DNA from 2 places in the Massilia sp. DD77 genome. Region 2 is predicted to be linked to the other one. Evidence: riboswitches for the same ligand, from Rfam matches in the RefSeq annotation. Region 2 holds a riboswitch; the other holds the start of a gene.
The links. Region 2 has a riboswitch for cobalamin ahead of V7778_RS24260 (TonB-dependent receptor domain-containing protein). Riboswitches for the same ligand answer to the same signal wherever they lie in the genome.
Positions count from the first base shown of each region.

Region 1: linked by a shared signal. The riboswitch ahead of V7778_RS16900 (TonB-dependent receptor family protein) and the one ahead of V7778_RS24260 (TonB-dependent receptor domain-containing protein) in region 2 are both predicted to bind cobalamin.

Region 1 is NZ_JBAMDH010000027.1:14,432-22,160, forward strand. It holds gene V7778_RS16875 (MFS transporter) at 1-891, shown strand, start outside; gene V7778_RS16880 (helix-turn-helix transcriptional regulator) at 888-1,502, shown strand; gene V7778_RS16885 (hypothetical protein) at 1,638-1,970, opposite strand; gene V7778_RS16890 (thiol:disulfide interchange protein DsbA/DsbL) at 1,967-2,629, opposite strand; gene V7778_RS16895 (cobalamin-binding protein) at 2,769-3,641, opposite strand; gene V7778_RS16900 (TonB-dependent receptor family protein) at 3,645-5,624, opposite strand; cobalamin riboswitch at 5,698-5,926, opposite strand; gene V7778_RS16905 (M1 family metallopeptidase) at 6,066-7,729, shown strand, end outside.
Region 2 is NZ_JBAMDH010000066.1:941-8,669, reverse strand. It holds gene cobU (bifunctional adenosylcobinamide kinase/adenosylcobinamide-phosphate guanylyltransferase) at 1-268, opposite strand, end outside; gene V7778_RS24280 (cobyrinate a,c-diamide synthase) at 265-1,578, opposite strand; gene cobO (cob(I)yrinic acid a,c-diamide adenosyltransferase) at 1,581-2,207, opposite strand; gene V7778_RS24270 (ABC transporter ATP-binding protein) at 2,204-2,977, opposite strand; gene V7778_RS24265 (FecCD family ABC transporter permease) at 2,980-4,002, opposite strand; gene V7778_RS24260 (TonB-dependent receptor domain-containing protein) at 4,032-5,867, opposite strand; cobalamin riboswitch at 5,934-6,153, opposite strand; gene V7778_RS24255 (histidine phosphatase family protein) at 6,161-6,700, opposite strand; gene V7778_RS24250 (adenosylcobinamide-GDP ribazoletransferase) at 6,703-7,482, opposite strand; gene cobT (nicotinate-nucleotide--dimethylbenzimidazole phosphoribosyltransferase) at 7,483-7,729, opposite strand, start outside.

The DNA.
Region 1 (7,729 bases), on a different contig from region 2:
CTGTTCCTGGCCGCGCGCTTCGTCACCGGCCTGCTGGAAGGGAACAGCTCGGTGATGCGCGCCATCGTCATCGAACACGTCCAGGGTCCGCTGCGCAACCACGCGCTGTCCTGGCTGAACGGCGCCTTCTACCTGGGCTGGCTGGTGGGGCCGCTGCTGGCCGGCCTGTCGATGGCGGGCGGCATCACGCTGCCTTTCTATATCGCGGCCGGCGCACTGCTGCTGGGCGCGCTCTGCGTGGCCCTGAGCCTGCCTCCGTCCAGCGTCGCGCCGGCCGGCCATGGCTGGTGGGAGACCGCGCGCCGCCGCCACGCCTTCACCCTGCTGGGCCACCTGCCGCTGCGCACCCTGTTCACGGTCCACCTCGCCTACACCTGCGGCGTGGCCGCGCTCTACGAATTTTTCCCGCTGTGGCTGGTGGAAGTGGGCGGCTTCGATGCGCGCGAGATCGCCTTCGTGAATACCGGCATGTGCGCCCTGATGACCCTCACCGCCCTGTTCGCGGGGCGCGCCAGTGCGGTCGAGGGCCGGCGCCGCGCCGCTTCCTACGCCGGCGTGGCGGCGCTCGCCATCCTGTGCGTGGGCGTCGGAAACCTGCTGGTCGGCATCCTGGCCATCATCGCCTTCGGCCTGCCGCACGCCTTCTACAACGCCGCGCTGCAGAGCTGGTCGGCCGACGAGTTCGCCGTACATGGCCAGGGCAGCGTGATGGGCCTGCTCTCGACCACCTTCTGCCTGGCCCACATCCTGATGGCCCTGGCCGGCGCCGTGCTGACCCTGGTCGACACGCGCGCCGTGCTGGTGGCCGGCGGCCTGCTGACCGCCTGGGCCGCCTTCGGCCTGCGCAGCTGGAGCCTGCGCAGCGCGCATGCGGGGATGGAGAACGGATGAACACGGGCGAACAGATCCTGCAATTCCTGAAGATGCGCGGACCGCAGACGGCCCAGGCATTGGCCGGGCTCTTGCAGCAAACCTCGATGGGCGCGCGGCGCCAGCTCGAGCAGCTGGAAGAAAAAGGCCTGGTGGCCTGGGAGGACAGCGGCGGCAAGGTGGGACGGCCGGTGCGGCGCTGGCGCCTGACGGAACGGGGCCACGCGCGCTTCCCGGACCGGCATGCCGAACTGACCGTGGACCTGATTGGCCAGGTGCGCAGCCTGTTCGGCGAAGCGGCGGTGGAGCGCCTGATCGCGGCGCGCGAAGGGGCCAGCGAAGCGGCCTATCGCGGCCGGATCGGGACGGCGGCGACGCTCGAGGAAAAAGTGGCGGCGCTGGCGGCCGCGCGCGACGAGGAAGGCTATATGGCCGAGGCCGAGCTCCGCGAAGACGGCAGCATGCTGCTGGTGGAAAACCACTGCCCGATCTGCGCCGCGGCTGCGTCCTGCCAGAACTTCTGCAGGTCGGAACTGGACGTGTTCCAGCGGGTGCTGGGGCCGGAGGTGAAGGTGGTGAGGATCGAGCACCAGCTAGCGGGTGCGCGGCGGTGCGCCTATGAAATCAAATAGGGTGGACGGCTCCGCCGTCCACGCGGTGATCGTTACCGGCTCCGCTTCCGCGCCGGATGATCTTGCTGCCACCTATCACGGCGTGGGCGTTTGTAGTCCAGGCCACTGGCCTGAACAACCCCGCCCACGCTACGGTCAGCGCCCTGACTGCTCCGGCTGCGTCCGCACATGGGTCACCGCGTACCACAGGTGTTCCCACCAGTGGTCGCGCGATTGCACCAGCACGAGGCAGCCCTTGTCGATGCCGCCCTTGAACAGCGGATCGGGGCACTTGTTGGTCATCAGCGCATAGCGCTGGTTCTCGGCATTGACGAGGGCAATGGCGAGCCAGATGGCGACGCCCGCGAAGAACGCCGCCAGCGACCACGCCAGGTGGTTGAAGTTACTGGTCTCGAACAGCTCTTCCTCGCGGGGGCGGGCCCCCTCGTACATCTTCAGGACTTCGCGTTCGACGTCGTCACTGCTCATTTCGTCTTGGCTGCCTTTGCAACGAGTGCGTCCATGACCTGGGTGGTGGCTTCGAGCGCCTGGTTCATGCCCTGGAGCTTGTTGGCCTCGCCCACGGTAGCCGGGGACAGCACGTATTTACCATCGATCACGATCGTCGGGGTGCTGCTGACCTTGTAGCCCTGCGCGACCGTCGGCAGGCGGCGCAGCTTGGTCTGCACGCCGAACGAATTCCATGCTTCCATGAATTTCGCGCGGTCCAGGCCGTTCTTGACGGCCCAGGCGATGATGTCGTCGTCCTTCATCAGGCGCTGGCGCTCGACGTGCACCGCACGGAACACCTTGTGATGATACTCCTCCAGCTTGCCCATGGCTTCCAGCGCCAGGAACAGGTGCGCTTCCGGATCGGCCGGGCCCTGGAACGGCAGGTGGATGCGGCGCACGACGATGTTGTCGCCCTGCTTCTTGATCCACTGGTTCAGGGTCGGTTCCATCATGTTACAAGCCGGGCAGTGGTAGGCGAAGAACTCGATCACCTCGACCTTCTTGCCCGTCGCCTGGACCGGTTGCGGCACCGACAGCGTGGTGTACTCGGCACCGTTCTTCGGATCGGTCGGCGAAGCGTTGGCGAACCCGGCGATCAGGCTGGCGGCAACGAGGGCAAAACGCAGAGAGCGCATAACTATCCTTCCACTAAAAGTGATTGAGCGAACGACCGCGAGATTACCACTTTTTTGGGGTTCCCAAGGGGGAAGGCCCCCAACTTTTTGCATTTGCTTACCTCTTTAACGCTTCCTTAAGGAAGCGTTACAGGGAGCCCTAGCGGCGCTTGCGCGCGGTGTCGAGCTGCTCGCACAGCCGGGCCGCGCCCAGGGCGGTGCGCGGTCCCGGACGGCTCAGCAGGTCGCCGTCGACCGTGAACAGGTTATTGCGCCTTACCGCCGTCATGCCCCGGTAGGGCTGCCACAGGGCCAGGCCGGGATTGGCCGGGTCGTAGCGCTTGCCGGCCAGGATGGCCTCGGGGTCGCGCTCGACCACCGCCTCGGTGCCCACTTGCGGCGCGACCACCTTGAGTGCGCCGAAGATGTTGCGGCCTCCGCACAGGCGGATGATGTCGCTCGCGATCTGCGCGTCGTTGAGGGTGTACAGGGGCCGGTCCCAGACCTGGTAGAACACGGAGACGGGGGAACGCTTGCCGTAGCGCTCGCCCAAGGCGGCGATCCGGGCCCGGTAGTCCTTCGCCGCGGCCTGCGCCACCGGCACGGTGCCGAGCAGCACGCCCAGGCGCTCGATCCCGGTCGCCACCTGCTCCAGGCGCACCGGTTCGCTGTGGAAAACCGGCACGCCCAGGCTCTCGACCTGGGCGATCTGGCGCGGGGTGTTCCCGCTGTGCCAGACCACGATCAGGTCGGGCTTGAGGGCCAGCACCCGCTCCATGTCGATCTGGCTGTTGCTGCCGATGAGCGGCAAACTGCGCGCCGCTTCCGGGTAGTCGCTGTAGTTCATCGCGCCCACCACCCTGCTCCCGCCGCCGGCCGCGAACAGCAGCTCGGTGGCATGGGGCGCCATCGAGATCACCCGCTGGGCCGGCTGCGCCAGCGTCAACTTGCGGCCGGCGTCGTCGGTCACGCTCACCGCCGCGTGGGCGGCGCCGAGGCTGCAGGCCAGGAGAGCAAGGAGGCGGCGCTTCATGGCTTAGAACGCGTAGCGCAGCGACAGCTTCAGCTGGCGGCCGTCGCTCGGATAGATGCCCGAGCGGCAGCCGAAGGCGTTGCTGTAGTAGCCGCGGTCGAGCAGGTTCAGGCCGCTGAGCGCGGCTTCCCAGGCGCCGAGGCGGTAGGCATAGCGGGCGTCCACCGTGGTATAGGACGGGATGCGCGCATTGCAGCCGTTGCTGAAATCGCTGCCGAAGCGCTGCTTGTCGACCCACTGGACACCGATGTCGGCGCTATGGCTGCTGCCCGGCACCCAGGCCAGGCGCGCCGTGACCACGTTCTTCGGCACCAGCACCATCTCGCGGCCCGCGTTCGGGCCGGCGGTGAACTCGGCGTCCACGCGCTGCCACTGGCCGGTGAGGCGCCATGCCGCGCCGAGGGCCGCCCGCCCTTCCACTTCCACGCCCTGGCGGCGGGTCGGGTCGAGGTTGGTGTTGGCGCCCCAGCCGATGGTCGGGTCATAGAAGATCTCGTTGCGCAGGCGGTGGCGGAATAGGCGCGCCGTCACCTGGCGCTCCTTGCCGCCGGCGCTCACGCCCAGCTCCAGGTCGCGCGAGGTCTGCGGCCGCAGCGCATCGACGCTGGAACGCAGGCTGTTCTCGTCCGCGTTCGGGATGCGGTAGCTGCGGCCGGCCTTGGCGAACAGGCTGACTTGCGGCGCGACGTCGATACTGCCTTCCAGCGACCAGGCGTTCAGCGACTGCGAACGGCTTTCGTCCATGAAGGCCAGCGGATCCACGTAATCCTTGTCGAACTTCTCGTGACGTACGCCCGCCGCCAGGCGCGCGTTGTGCGGCGCGTGCCAAAGCAGTTCGTCGCGCAGGTAGACCGCCTTCGAATCCTGGCGCGCGTCGCCCGCCGAGAACACGGAGCGCACTGCGCGCTCCCAGCGGATCAGGTCGACGCCGGCCACCAGCTCGTTGCGCTGCGCGCCGACAGTGGCGCTGTGGCGCAGGCGCGGCGAGAACTGGGTCTGCTCGGTGTCGTAGGTCGAGCGCGAATAGGCGCCGCCGAAGAAGTAATTCGCTTCAAGCTCGCGCTTGCGGTGCGACAGCTCGGCCGCCAGGTCGAATGCGCCGACGCGCTGCTCGGCGAAGGCGTTGACACGGTCGGTATCGAGCGTGCCGAAGTCCAGCTTCGTGAAACTTGCGCGCGGGTCGAGTGCGTACTGCGCTTTGGTGAGCGAACCGGGGAAGCGCGAATCCGAGCGCGCGCGCTCGACGCGCAAGCCGGCGCGGCTGCCCGGCGCCCAGGCGTATTGCAGGCCTGCGCTCGCGGTGCTCTGGTCGAAGGCGCTGTTGGCGCGGTAGCCGTCGGTGCTGCGGTCGGCGACGGCGGCGTCGAAGGACCAGGGACCGGCGCCATGGCGGATCGTGGCGCGCAGGTCGCGGTGGTCGAAGCGGCCCGCTTCGGCGAACACGGAACCATGGGTACCGCCCTCCCCGTCCATGCCTGCGCGGCGGGTGACGATGTGGATCACGCCGCCGGTGGCGCCTTCTCCATACAGCACGCTGCTGCCGCCGCGCGTGATCTCGATGCGCTCGACGCTGTCGACCGGGATGCTCGACAGGACGGTGTTGGCCAGTTCGTTCTCGTTCAGGCGCACGCCGTCGACCATCACCACCAGGTTCTGGGCGCTGTTGGAGCCGAAGCCGCGCAGGTCGAGCGCGAAGTCGGGCGAGGCGTCCAGGCTCTGGCGGCCGTAGACGCCGCCGACCTTGCGGATCGCTTCGTTGACGTCGGTGGCGCCGGCGCGGCGGATCTCATCCGCGGTGATGACGGTGGCGCCGATCGGAGCCAGCCTGGTCTCGACGGGGAAGCGGGCGCCGGTGACGACGATGGAAGGAAGCGTAGTGTCCTGAGCCAGCGCCTGGGCGCAGCAGACGGACAGCGACAGGGTGCAGGCCAGGGCGAGCGGCTTGAAGGCCGGCGCGCTGCGCGGTACAGCGACAAGATTCATGTTGGATGCATTCTCGAAAAAGCCACCGGCCTGCGTCCCCGCACGCCGGAGTCAACGGAAGCCGCGTGCGAACGCGCTTCCACCTGTCTGGCCGGTATCCGGGCTTGCAAGACGGACCGCCTCACCTTCCTATGCGCAAACACAGTGGTAATCGAGGGGGCCTATCGCCGTTGGGGCGATGCTTGTTGACCGTTGCGGGGGCAGCACACCTGGGCGGCTTCGCGTAGCGAGGCCGCGTCGTGTTTCCCGTTTAACTGCGCACGCAGATTGCGCGCGCGGGCACCAGAACGGGCCGCATTATAACTCCGGCATGGTCCAGCCGTGTTTTTTGCCCTCCAGCCGCCGTTTCACACCGTCCGTCGGAAAAGCTTGGCGGCGCGACAAACTTGTCGATATAGTCACAGCACAACAACACGCATCCTTCCACAACAAGGAGTCCTGATGGAATTTCGTTTCCGCCGCTATCCCGTGCGCATGGCCGCCATCAGCGGCCTGGCCGGGCTGGCCGTCTGCGCCGCCGGCCTGGCCCTGGCCCTGGCGGCCAAGCCCGGCGCGCCCGCGGCCGTGCCGCCCTCGCTCGACGGCATCGCCCTTTCCGCCCCCAATGCGGCCTTCGTCACCACCCCCAGCGCGCCCGATGCCTGGGGCGGCATGCGCACCGGCGACCACGCCACCCTGTCCGACCGCGTGGTCGACTACCGCATCGAGGCCACGCTCGACCCGGTCAAGCACCTGGTCACCGGCAAGCAGCAGCTCACCTGGCGCAACCGCAGCGCGGTCCCGGTACGCAGCGTCTACGTCCACCTCTACATGAACGCCTTCGAAGGCGCGGGCAGCACCTTCTTTACCGAGCAGCGCCTGCGCGGCGAAGGTTTCCGCACCGGGGTCGACACCAAGGACGGCGAATGGGGCCATATCGCCCTGCGCAGCGTGCGCCAGGGCGAGGCGAATGTGCCCTGGCACTTCGTCCAGCCCGACAACGGCCCGGCCACCGACCACACCGTGGTGCGCATGGACCTGCCGCAGGCCGTGGCGCCGGGCGCCTCGACCACCCTCGATATCGGCTTCGCCACCCAGCTGCCGCGCGTGATCGCGCGCACCGGCTATTTCGGCAGCTTCCACCTGGTGGCGCAGTGGTTCCCCAAGATCGCCGTGCTCGAACTGCCGGGCGAACGCGGGGCCACGGCGCCGCGCTGGAACGCGCATGAATTCCACCAGAATTCCGAGTTCTACGCCGACTTCGGCAGCTTCGACGTCAGCCTCACCGTGCCCAAGGACTATACGGTGGGCGCCACCGGCGAACTGCAGGGCGCGCCCGTCGAGAAGAACGGCATGGTCACGCGCCGCTACGTCCAGGCCGACGTCCACGACTTCGCCTGGATGGCCGACAACAGGAGCGCCAAGCCCCTGGTCGAGACCTGGACCGGTCCGGGCAGCCCGACGGTCGCGGTGCAGGTGATCTACCCGCCCGAGTACGCCGCCAGCGCCGGGCCCGCGATGAAGGCGGCCAAGGATTCGCTGGCCTATTTCTCGCGCACCCTCGGCCCCTACCCCTATAAAACCCTGACGGTCGTGATCCCGCCCTACAACGCGGAAGAAGCGGGCGGCATGGAATACCCGACCTTCATCACCGCCATGGGCTTCGACGAGGTGGCGCCCAAGTCGATCGAGGAATTCTCGCTCGACATGGTCACCATCCACGAGTTCGGCCACGGCTACTTCTACGGCATCCTGGCCTCGAACGAATTCGAGGAACCCTTCCTCGACGAAGGCCTGAACGAATACTGGGACAGCCGCATGATGCGCCAGCGCGGCCAGCAGGTGCACCCGGCGCCCGGCTTCCTGAAGCGGATCGGCATCGATCCCGTCTTCGACGTGTTCGACGGCGTGCGCGCCGGCGCCCCGCGCGAGAATCCGGCCGACGCGCCGGGACAGAACGCCTGGCACCGCCTGCAGGGCATCGGCCCGGTCTACACCCGCAGCGCCCTCGTGATGCGCGATCTCGAAGAACGCATCGGCCACGAAGCGATGGAGCGCGGCTTCAAGGAATACTACCGCCGCTGGAAGTTCCGCCATCCGGGCATCGCCGACCTGCGCGAAGCGCT
Region 2 (7,729 bases):
TGAGCCACAGCGTCAGGCAGTCGACGAGCACCAGCCGCTGCGGCGCGCACCATGTGCGCAGCACTCCGGCCAGCGCCAGCTCTTCCTCGACGGTCTGCCAATGCGCGGGACGCCGCGCGCGATGGTGGTCAATCCGCGCGGCCATTTCGCCATCGCCGGCGCGCGACGTGGCCACATAGACAACGTCCTTGCCGGACGCCCGCGCCAGCCCTTCGGCGAAAGCGCTCTTGCCCGAGCGTGCGCCGCCGAATACCAGGGTCGCGCTCACCGGGCCGCACCCAGGAACAGCGCGGCCGCGGCTTCCGGGTTGGATGGGAAGTAGGCGTGGAAGTAGGAGGCCGTCAGTGTACCGAGCCGGTAGATGGCCTCGCCCTGGGCGCCGCCGTTCTGCTTGATCGTGTGGCCTTGCGGCTGCAGGCTCGAATCCATGAGCGAATAATGGAAGGTATGGCCGCGCAGCTCGCCCTGGGCGGTCGGCATCGCATGCAGTCCCAGTCCGCTCACGCGCGGCTGCATCACCACTTCACCCTGCACCAGGCCGGCCATTTGCCAGCGCTGCCCCTGCTTGTCGGTGAGGCCGTCGGCGATCGCCATCATGCCGCCGCATTCGGCGACGATCGGCACGCCGCGCGCATGGGCGTCACGGATCGACGCCCGCCATTGCGTTGCCGCTTCCAGCGCGGGACCATGCAGCTCCGGATAGCCTCCCGGCAGGTAGATCGCATCGGCATCCGGCGGCACCGGCTCGTCGTCCATCGGCGCAAAGTACACGAGGCGCGCGCCCATCTGTTGCAGCAGCTCGGCATTGGCCGGGTAGACGAACACGAAGGCCGGGTCGCGCGCGATGGCGATGGTGCGGCCGGCCAGCGGCTGCGCGGGCGTCACCACTTGCGCAGGCGAAGGTGGCAGGATGGGCAGCGCCTCCCAGGCCGCGTCGTCGAGGTCGATCTGCTCGGCCACGGCGTCGAGCATCTCTTCCACCTTGGGGAGCTCGCCCGGCACGACAAGGCCCAGGTGGCGTTCCGGCAGCTTTTTCTCCTGACGCGGCAAAGAACCGATCAGCGGAATGTCGCGCAGCGAAGCCTTCACCATGGCCGCATGACCAGGACTGGCGATCCGGTTGGCAAGCACGCCGGCCAGCTGTACCGGGCCGTAGTCGCGCAGCCCTTGCGCCACCGCGCCCGCGGTTTGCGCCATGGCCGAGGCGTCGAGCACGGCCAGCACCGGAATATTGAATTCGCGCGCCAGGTCGGCCGCCGAGGGTGTGCCGTCGTACAAGCCCATCACGCCTTCGACCAGGATGGCGTCCGCCTCGCGCGCCGCCTCGCCCAGCCGGCGGCGGCACTCGTCCAGGCCGACCATCCACAGGTCGAGGTTGTAAACGGGCGAACCGCAGGCGCGTTCCAGCAGCAGCGGATCGATGAAGTCGGGGCCGCACTTGAAGACGCGCACCCGCTTGCCCATGCGCACCAGGCGCCGCGCCAGCGCGGCAGTGACCGTCGTCTTGCCCTGGCCGGAGGCCATTGCGGCCACCAGCACGACACGTGCTCCAGCGCGTGCTCCATGATGCTCGTCCATGATCACCACTCCGTGCCGGCTTGCGCCGCGATGCCCGCCTTGAAGGCGTGCTTGACCACATTCATCTCGGTGACGGTATCGGCGGCCTCCACCAGCTCGGGCGGGGCGCCGCGACCGGTCACCACCACGTGCTGCATCGCCGGCCGGTCGAGCAGGTCGGCGATCACGGTGTGGACGTCGAGGTAGCGGTACTTCAGTGCGATATTCAATTCGTCCAGCACCACCATGCCATAAGCCGGGTCGGACAGGAAGCGCCTGGCCTGTTCCCAGGCCTCGTTCGCCTTGGCGATGTCGCGCTCGCGGTCCTGGGTTTCCCAGGTATAGCCTTCGCCCATCGCATGGAAGCTCACCTCATCGGGAAAACGGCGCAGGAAGATCTCCTCGCCGGTCGACATGGCGCCCTTGATGAACTGGACCACGCCGACCTTCATGCCATGGCCGAGCGCGCGCGCCACCATGCCGAAGCCGCTCGAGCTCTTGCCCTTGCCGTTGCCGGTATTGACGATGAGGATGCCGATTTCCTTGTCGGCCGCCGCGATCTTGGCATCGATGACCGCTTTCTTGCGCTCCATGCGCACGCGGTGGCGCTCGTTCAGTGCTGCGATCTCGTCCGGGCTCATGTCGTTCATCTGCTTTTCTCGATAGGAATGAAAATGCGGCGGCCGCCATGCTCGAGCATCTCGATCGGATGGCCGAGGTAGTCGCTCAGCAGCGCGGGCTGCATGGCCGCGTCGACGCTGCCGGCCTGCCAGCGCCCGTCGCCCATGAGCAGCAGCGCGTGGCTGGAGATGCGGTGCGCCAGGTTGAGGTCGTGGCCGATCATGACCACGGTCTTGCCTTGCTCCGCACACAGGCGGGACAGCAGGGCCATGGTGCTGACCTGGTGCGCCAGGTCGAGTGCGTTGGCCGGCTCGTCGAGCAGCAGCAAGGGCGTTTCCTGCGCCAGCATGGCCGCGATGGCCACACGCTGGCGCTCGCCGCCGGACAGGGTGCGCACGTCGCGCGCCGCCAGGTCGGCCACCTCCATCGCTTCCAGGGCCTGCATGGCCGCGTGGTGGTCGTCGCTGCCTTCCCAGTAGCGGCTGGCGTGGTAGGGATGGCGGGCAGACAGCACGGTTTCGAGCACGCTGTAGGCAAAGGCGTCGTGGCGCGACTGGGCCAGGAAAGCGCGTTCGCGCGCCAGTTCGGCAGGCTCCCAGCTGGAGAGTTCGCGGCCGCGGACGCTGACCGTGCCGGCGTCCGCGCGGTGCAGCCCGGCCAGGGTGCGCAGCAAGGTGCTCTTGCCGGCGCCGTTGCGGCCGATGATGCTCCAGCATTCGCCCGGTGCGACGCGCCAGTCCAGCTTGCGCACCAGGGTACGGCTGCCTGCCTGCAGGAGAAGGTCGTGGGTCTGGAGCATGGTCACTTCCTGAGCCGGTGAAGCTGGTAGAGGAACACCGGCGCGCCGATGAGCGCCGTGATGGCGCCTACCGGCAGCTGCTGCGGCGCCAGCACGGTGCGCGCGAGGGTGTCGCACAGCACCAGGAAGCTGCCGCCGGCCAATACCGCCGCCGGGATGAGAATGCGGTGGTCGGGCCCGAAGGCGAAGCGGCAGGCGTGGGGAATGATCAGGCCGACGAAGCCCACCGAGCCGGCGCTGGTGACCGCGCTGGCGGTCAGCAGGCCGGAGACGAAGAACAGGCCCTTGCGCAGGGCGCCCACGCGCACGCCCAGGGTCGACGCCGCTCCGGCATGCAGGGCGACCACGTTCATGGCGCGCGCGCTGCGCATGGCGTAGACCAGGGCGCCGCCCAGCACCAGCCAGGGCGTCAGGCGCAGCGGTGCGCCGGCCAGGTCGCCAATCAGCCAGAACACCATGCTGCGCAGGCGTCCTTCCGGCGCGATGGACAGCATCAGGGTGACCAGGGCGCCGCACAAGGCCGACAGGATGACACCGGTCAGCAGCAGCATCGAGGCGCCGCCCTCGGCCGCCAGGCCGCCGCGCAGGTCGCGCCGGGCCAGCAAATACAGCAGCATCGACACGGCGACCGCGCCCAGCAGCGCCGCGCCGTCGACCACGACGGCCGCGCACATCAGCATCAGCGCCGCCAGCGCGCCCACCGCCGCGCCCGACGAGATGCCGAGTACGTAGGGGTCGGCCAGCGGGTTGCGCAGCAGGGCCTGCATCATGACCCCCGCCAGGGCCAGGGCGCCGCCGGTCACGAAGGCGGTCAGGGCGCGCCCGGCGCGCAGTTCCAGCAGCGAGGCCGGCAGGGACTCGGCGCGGCCGTCCGCCAGCTGGCGCAGCGCGTCGGGCAGCTCCGCCAGCGGCACCCGGATCGACCCGGTCATGCCGGCGAACAGGAGGCTGGCGATGGCGCCCGCCATCAGGACGGCGATGATGAGCAGGGCGCGCTGGCGCGGCGGACGGATCGGTGGATGCATGCTTGCTTGGTCTCGTATCGAAGTCCCCGTCAGCGCATGCCGTAGCGCAGGGCCGCGAACCAGGTGCGGCCACTGGTGCCGTAGTATCGCGCCACTTCGTACTGCTTGTCCGCGACGTTGTTGAGCCTGACCAGCAGCGACAGTTCGGGGGTGAATTGCCACGTAGTGTACAGGTTGAGCAGGCCGTAGCCACCCAGGGGGCGCAGGTTGGCCGCGTCGTCGAAGCGGCCGCCGGACAGTTGCCATTCGGCGCCGGCCTTCAGCGTACCGGCCGTGTAGTCGGCCGCGAGGCTGGCGTGGCGTTTCGCGCGGCGCGCCAGGCGCTTGCCGGTGGTCTCGTCGCGCGGATCCTGCCAGTCGACGCTGCCGCGCAGATTAAGGCCGGCAAGGCGCGTGCTGCCGCCAACACTCACACCTTCCAGCAGGGCCTCGTTGACGTTGTAGGCGCAGCTGCCGGGACGGTCCGGGCAGGGCGTGGCCGAGACGATCATGTCGCTCAGGCGGTTGCGGTAGTAGCGCGCGTCCAGGTCGACCAGCCTGCCGTCGTAGCGCAGGCCCAGTTCGTGGTTGCGGCCTTTCTCCGGCTTGTTGGTCGGCAGGCCGTAGCCCGGGTAGTACAGTTCGTTGAAGGTCGGCGCCCGGAAGCTGGTGCCGACGCTGGCGCTGGCGCGCAGGCCCTTGCCGAAGTCGTAGCCGTAGCCGGCCGCGCCCGTATTGCTGGTGCCGTACACGGAGGAGCGGTCGTGGCGCGCGCTCGCATCAAACAGGTGGCTGCCGCGCTTGGCCGAGTAGGCGGCCGCATACGCGTTGGTGATGCGGCCGCGCCGCATGGCCTCGACTTCTTCCTTGCGGTGGCTGTAGATCAGCTGCAGGGTGTCCGGGCCCAGGGCGATGGCATTGTGCCAGCTGAACTCGTCCTGCTCGGTGTCGATCTGGCTGCTTCCCGACGGCGCGGCGCTGCTGAAGCTGCCCTGCTTGTCGTCCGAGCGCGCGGCCTGCACGGTGCTGCGCCAGTTGGGCAGGAGCTGGTTGCTCATGAAGAGCGCGACGGTGTTCAGGTCCTGGTCGCTGTGGGTGTCGAAGCCGCCGGCGCCGCTGTCGTACTGGGCGCGCAGGCGGCTGGCCAGGAACTGGGCGCCGATCTCATGGCCGGGCGCCAAGGTATAGGCGACGCGGCCGTTGAGGTTGCGGCGGCGGTAGCCGTCTTCGTCCGGGTTGAAGCCGAAGGCGCCGGGACGGGTGGCGGAGAAGCCGTCCGACTCCTCGTATCCTGCACCGAAGGCGTAGCTGAACGCGCGCGCACCGGCGGTCGCGCCATGGATGCCGGCGTCCGCCGTGCGGGTAGCATTGCTGCCCGCGCCGATCGAGGTGCTCGCGACCGGGCTGCCTTCGCCCTTGCGGGTGAAGATCTGGATCACGCCGCCGATGGCGTCGGCGCCGTACAAGGTGCTGAGCGGACCGTAGACGATCTCGATGCGCTCGATGGCGCCCAGCGGCACGGCGTTCCAGCTCGCCGCGCCGGTAGTCGAGGAGCCGACGCGCACACCGTCGAGCAGGACCACGACCTGATTGCTGTTGGCGCCGCGCAGGAACACGCTAGTGGCGGCGCCTGCGCTGCCGTTACGGGTGATCTCGACGCCGCGCTGGCGCTGCAGGATGTCGGCCACCGAGCCGGCGCCGGAGCGCGCGATCTCTTCGGCGTGGATGACGGTGGTGTCGGCGATGACGTCGGCCGCCTGCTGCGGCGTACGGGTGGCGGTGACGACGACGGTGTCGAAGGCGGGAGCGTCGGCGAAAGCGGAAGACGAAAGAATGGCGAGCGCAAACGACACCGGGGCCGCTTGCCGTGTTACAGGAAAGTTCATGAACAGTTTCTATCAATGGACAACCAGCCGACGTCCCCGTAGGCCAGATTGAACAGGAACGCGCAGGCGCGCTCCCACCTTTTGGCCGGTATCCGGGCTGGCAAGTGTGGCCGTCAGACCTTCCCATGCGAATGCACAGTGGTCGAGGAAGACGGTTTGCCGCTTGAAGGCGGCACTTGCTTACCGTTGCGGGGGCAGCACACGTTGGCCTTGCAGAAGGCTTCGTGTTTCCCGTTTAACTGCGCCTGTGGACACAGGCGCGAGCACCAAAACGGCGCAATTATACGGCGTTGTCAGTCTTTCAGCACGAGCAGCTCGCCGTAGCCGATGTGGTGGGCAGCCTGGGCGGCGCGTAGCGCGGCCTCTTCGATACCGCCGCCCTGATGCAGCGACGCCAGCAAGCGGATCGTCCCGGCGTGGCAGATGATGAGGGCCTGTTCGAGGCCGGCGGCGCGGAGCTCGCCAAGGAAGGCTGCCACACGCCCGGCCACGTCCAGGACGCTTTCGCCGCCGCCCGGGCGGTAGTGGAGCAGGTCGGCGCTCCAGGCGTCGACTTCGGCGCGCGGAATGTCGTCCCAGCTGCGCATCTCCCAGGCGCCGAAATGCATTTCGGCCAGGCGGGCGTCGAATACGGGCGCGTGAGCGAGGCGGCGGGCCAGGGCGGCGCAACGCCGGAGCGGGCTGGAAAAGACGGGCAGCTCGTGCAGACCTTGCCGCGACAGCGCCTCGAGCGTGGCGGCGACGCCGGCTTCAGTGGGCGGCAAATCCGAGCCGCCGTAGCAGATTCCGGGCAGCGTCTCGGGCTGCGGATGGCGCGCCAGGTAGAGCCGCATGCTCAGGCCAGCGCCCCCTGGCCGAGGGTGGCCAGGATGGCGAGATAGATCGCCACTTCGGACAGTTGCTGGACGGCGCCCAGGCAATCACCCGTGTAGCCGCCGAGGCGGCGTGCGAACTTGCGGGCCAGCCAGAGCGCGGTGAGGCCCGCGGCCAGCACGGCGCCCGCGCAAGCGGCCACGCCGAGTGCGCCTTGCAGCACGAGCGCGGCGGCGGGAAGGATCACGGTGACTGCGGCAATCGCGAATTCGGCGCCGCTCATGCGTTCGGCGAGCGGTTTGGCCTTGCCCTCGGCGCGCGCATACTCCATGGTCCAGATCAGCGAGGTCGCGGCCAGGCGCGACAGCGGATGCGCCAGCAGCAGTGCGGCGTTGGCGCTGGACGGCGGCAGCATGGCCAGCGCCGTGCACTTTGCGATCAGCATGCACACGACGCCGATCGCACCATAGGCGCCGACGCGCGAATCCTTCATGATTTCCAGCGCGCGCTCGCGCGTCATGCCGCCGCCCAGGCCATCGCAGGTGTCGGCGAAGCCGTCTTCGTGGAAGGCGCCGGTAAGGTAGATCGTCGCCGCGGTGGACAACACAGCCGCTACCGGTGCCGGCAGGACCAGGGCCGCCGCGGCGTACACCGCCGCCGCGATGGCGCCGACCACCAGCCCGACCAGCGGGAAGTAGCGCGAGGCGTGGTTCAGCCACGCGGCGTCGAAGCCGACCCAGCGCGGGATCGGCAGGCGCGTGAAGAACTGCAGGGCGACGAAAAACAGGCGCAGCTGGTGCATTTACGCCGAGCGCTCGCTGACCTGGGCCGAGGCGAAGGTCGCCATCTGGTTCAGGAAATTGGCGGCCGCATGCAGCAGTGGCAGGGCGAGGGCGCTGCCGGTGCCTTCGCCCAGGCGCAGGCCCAGGTCGAGCAAGGGGCTGGCGCCGAGCTGCTCCAGCAACAGCGCATGTCCATGTTCACCCGAGCAGTGCGAGAACACGCAGTAGTCGAGGATGGCCGGCTGCAGGCGCGCGGCGACCAGCAGG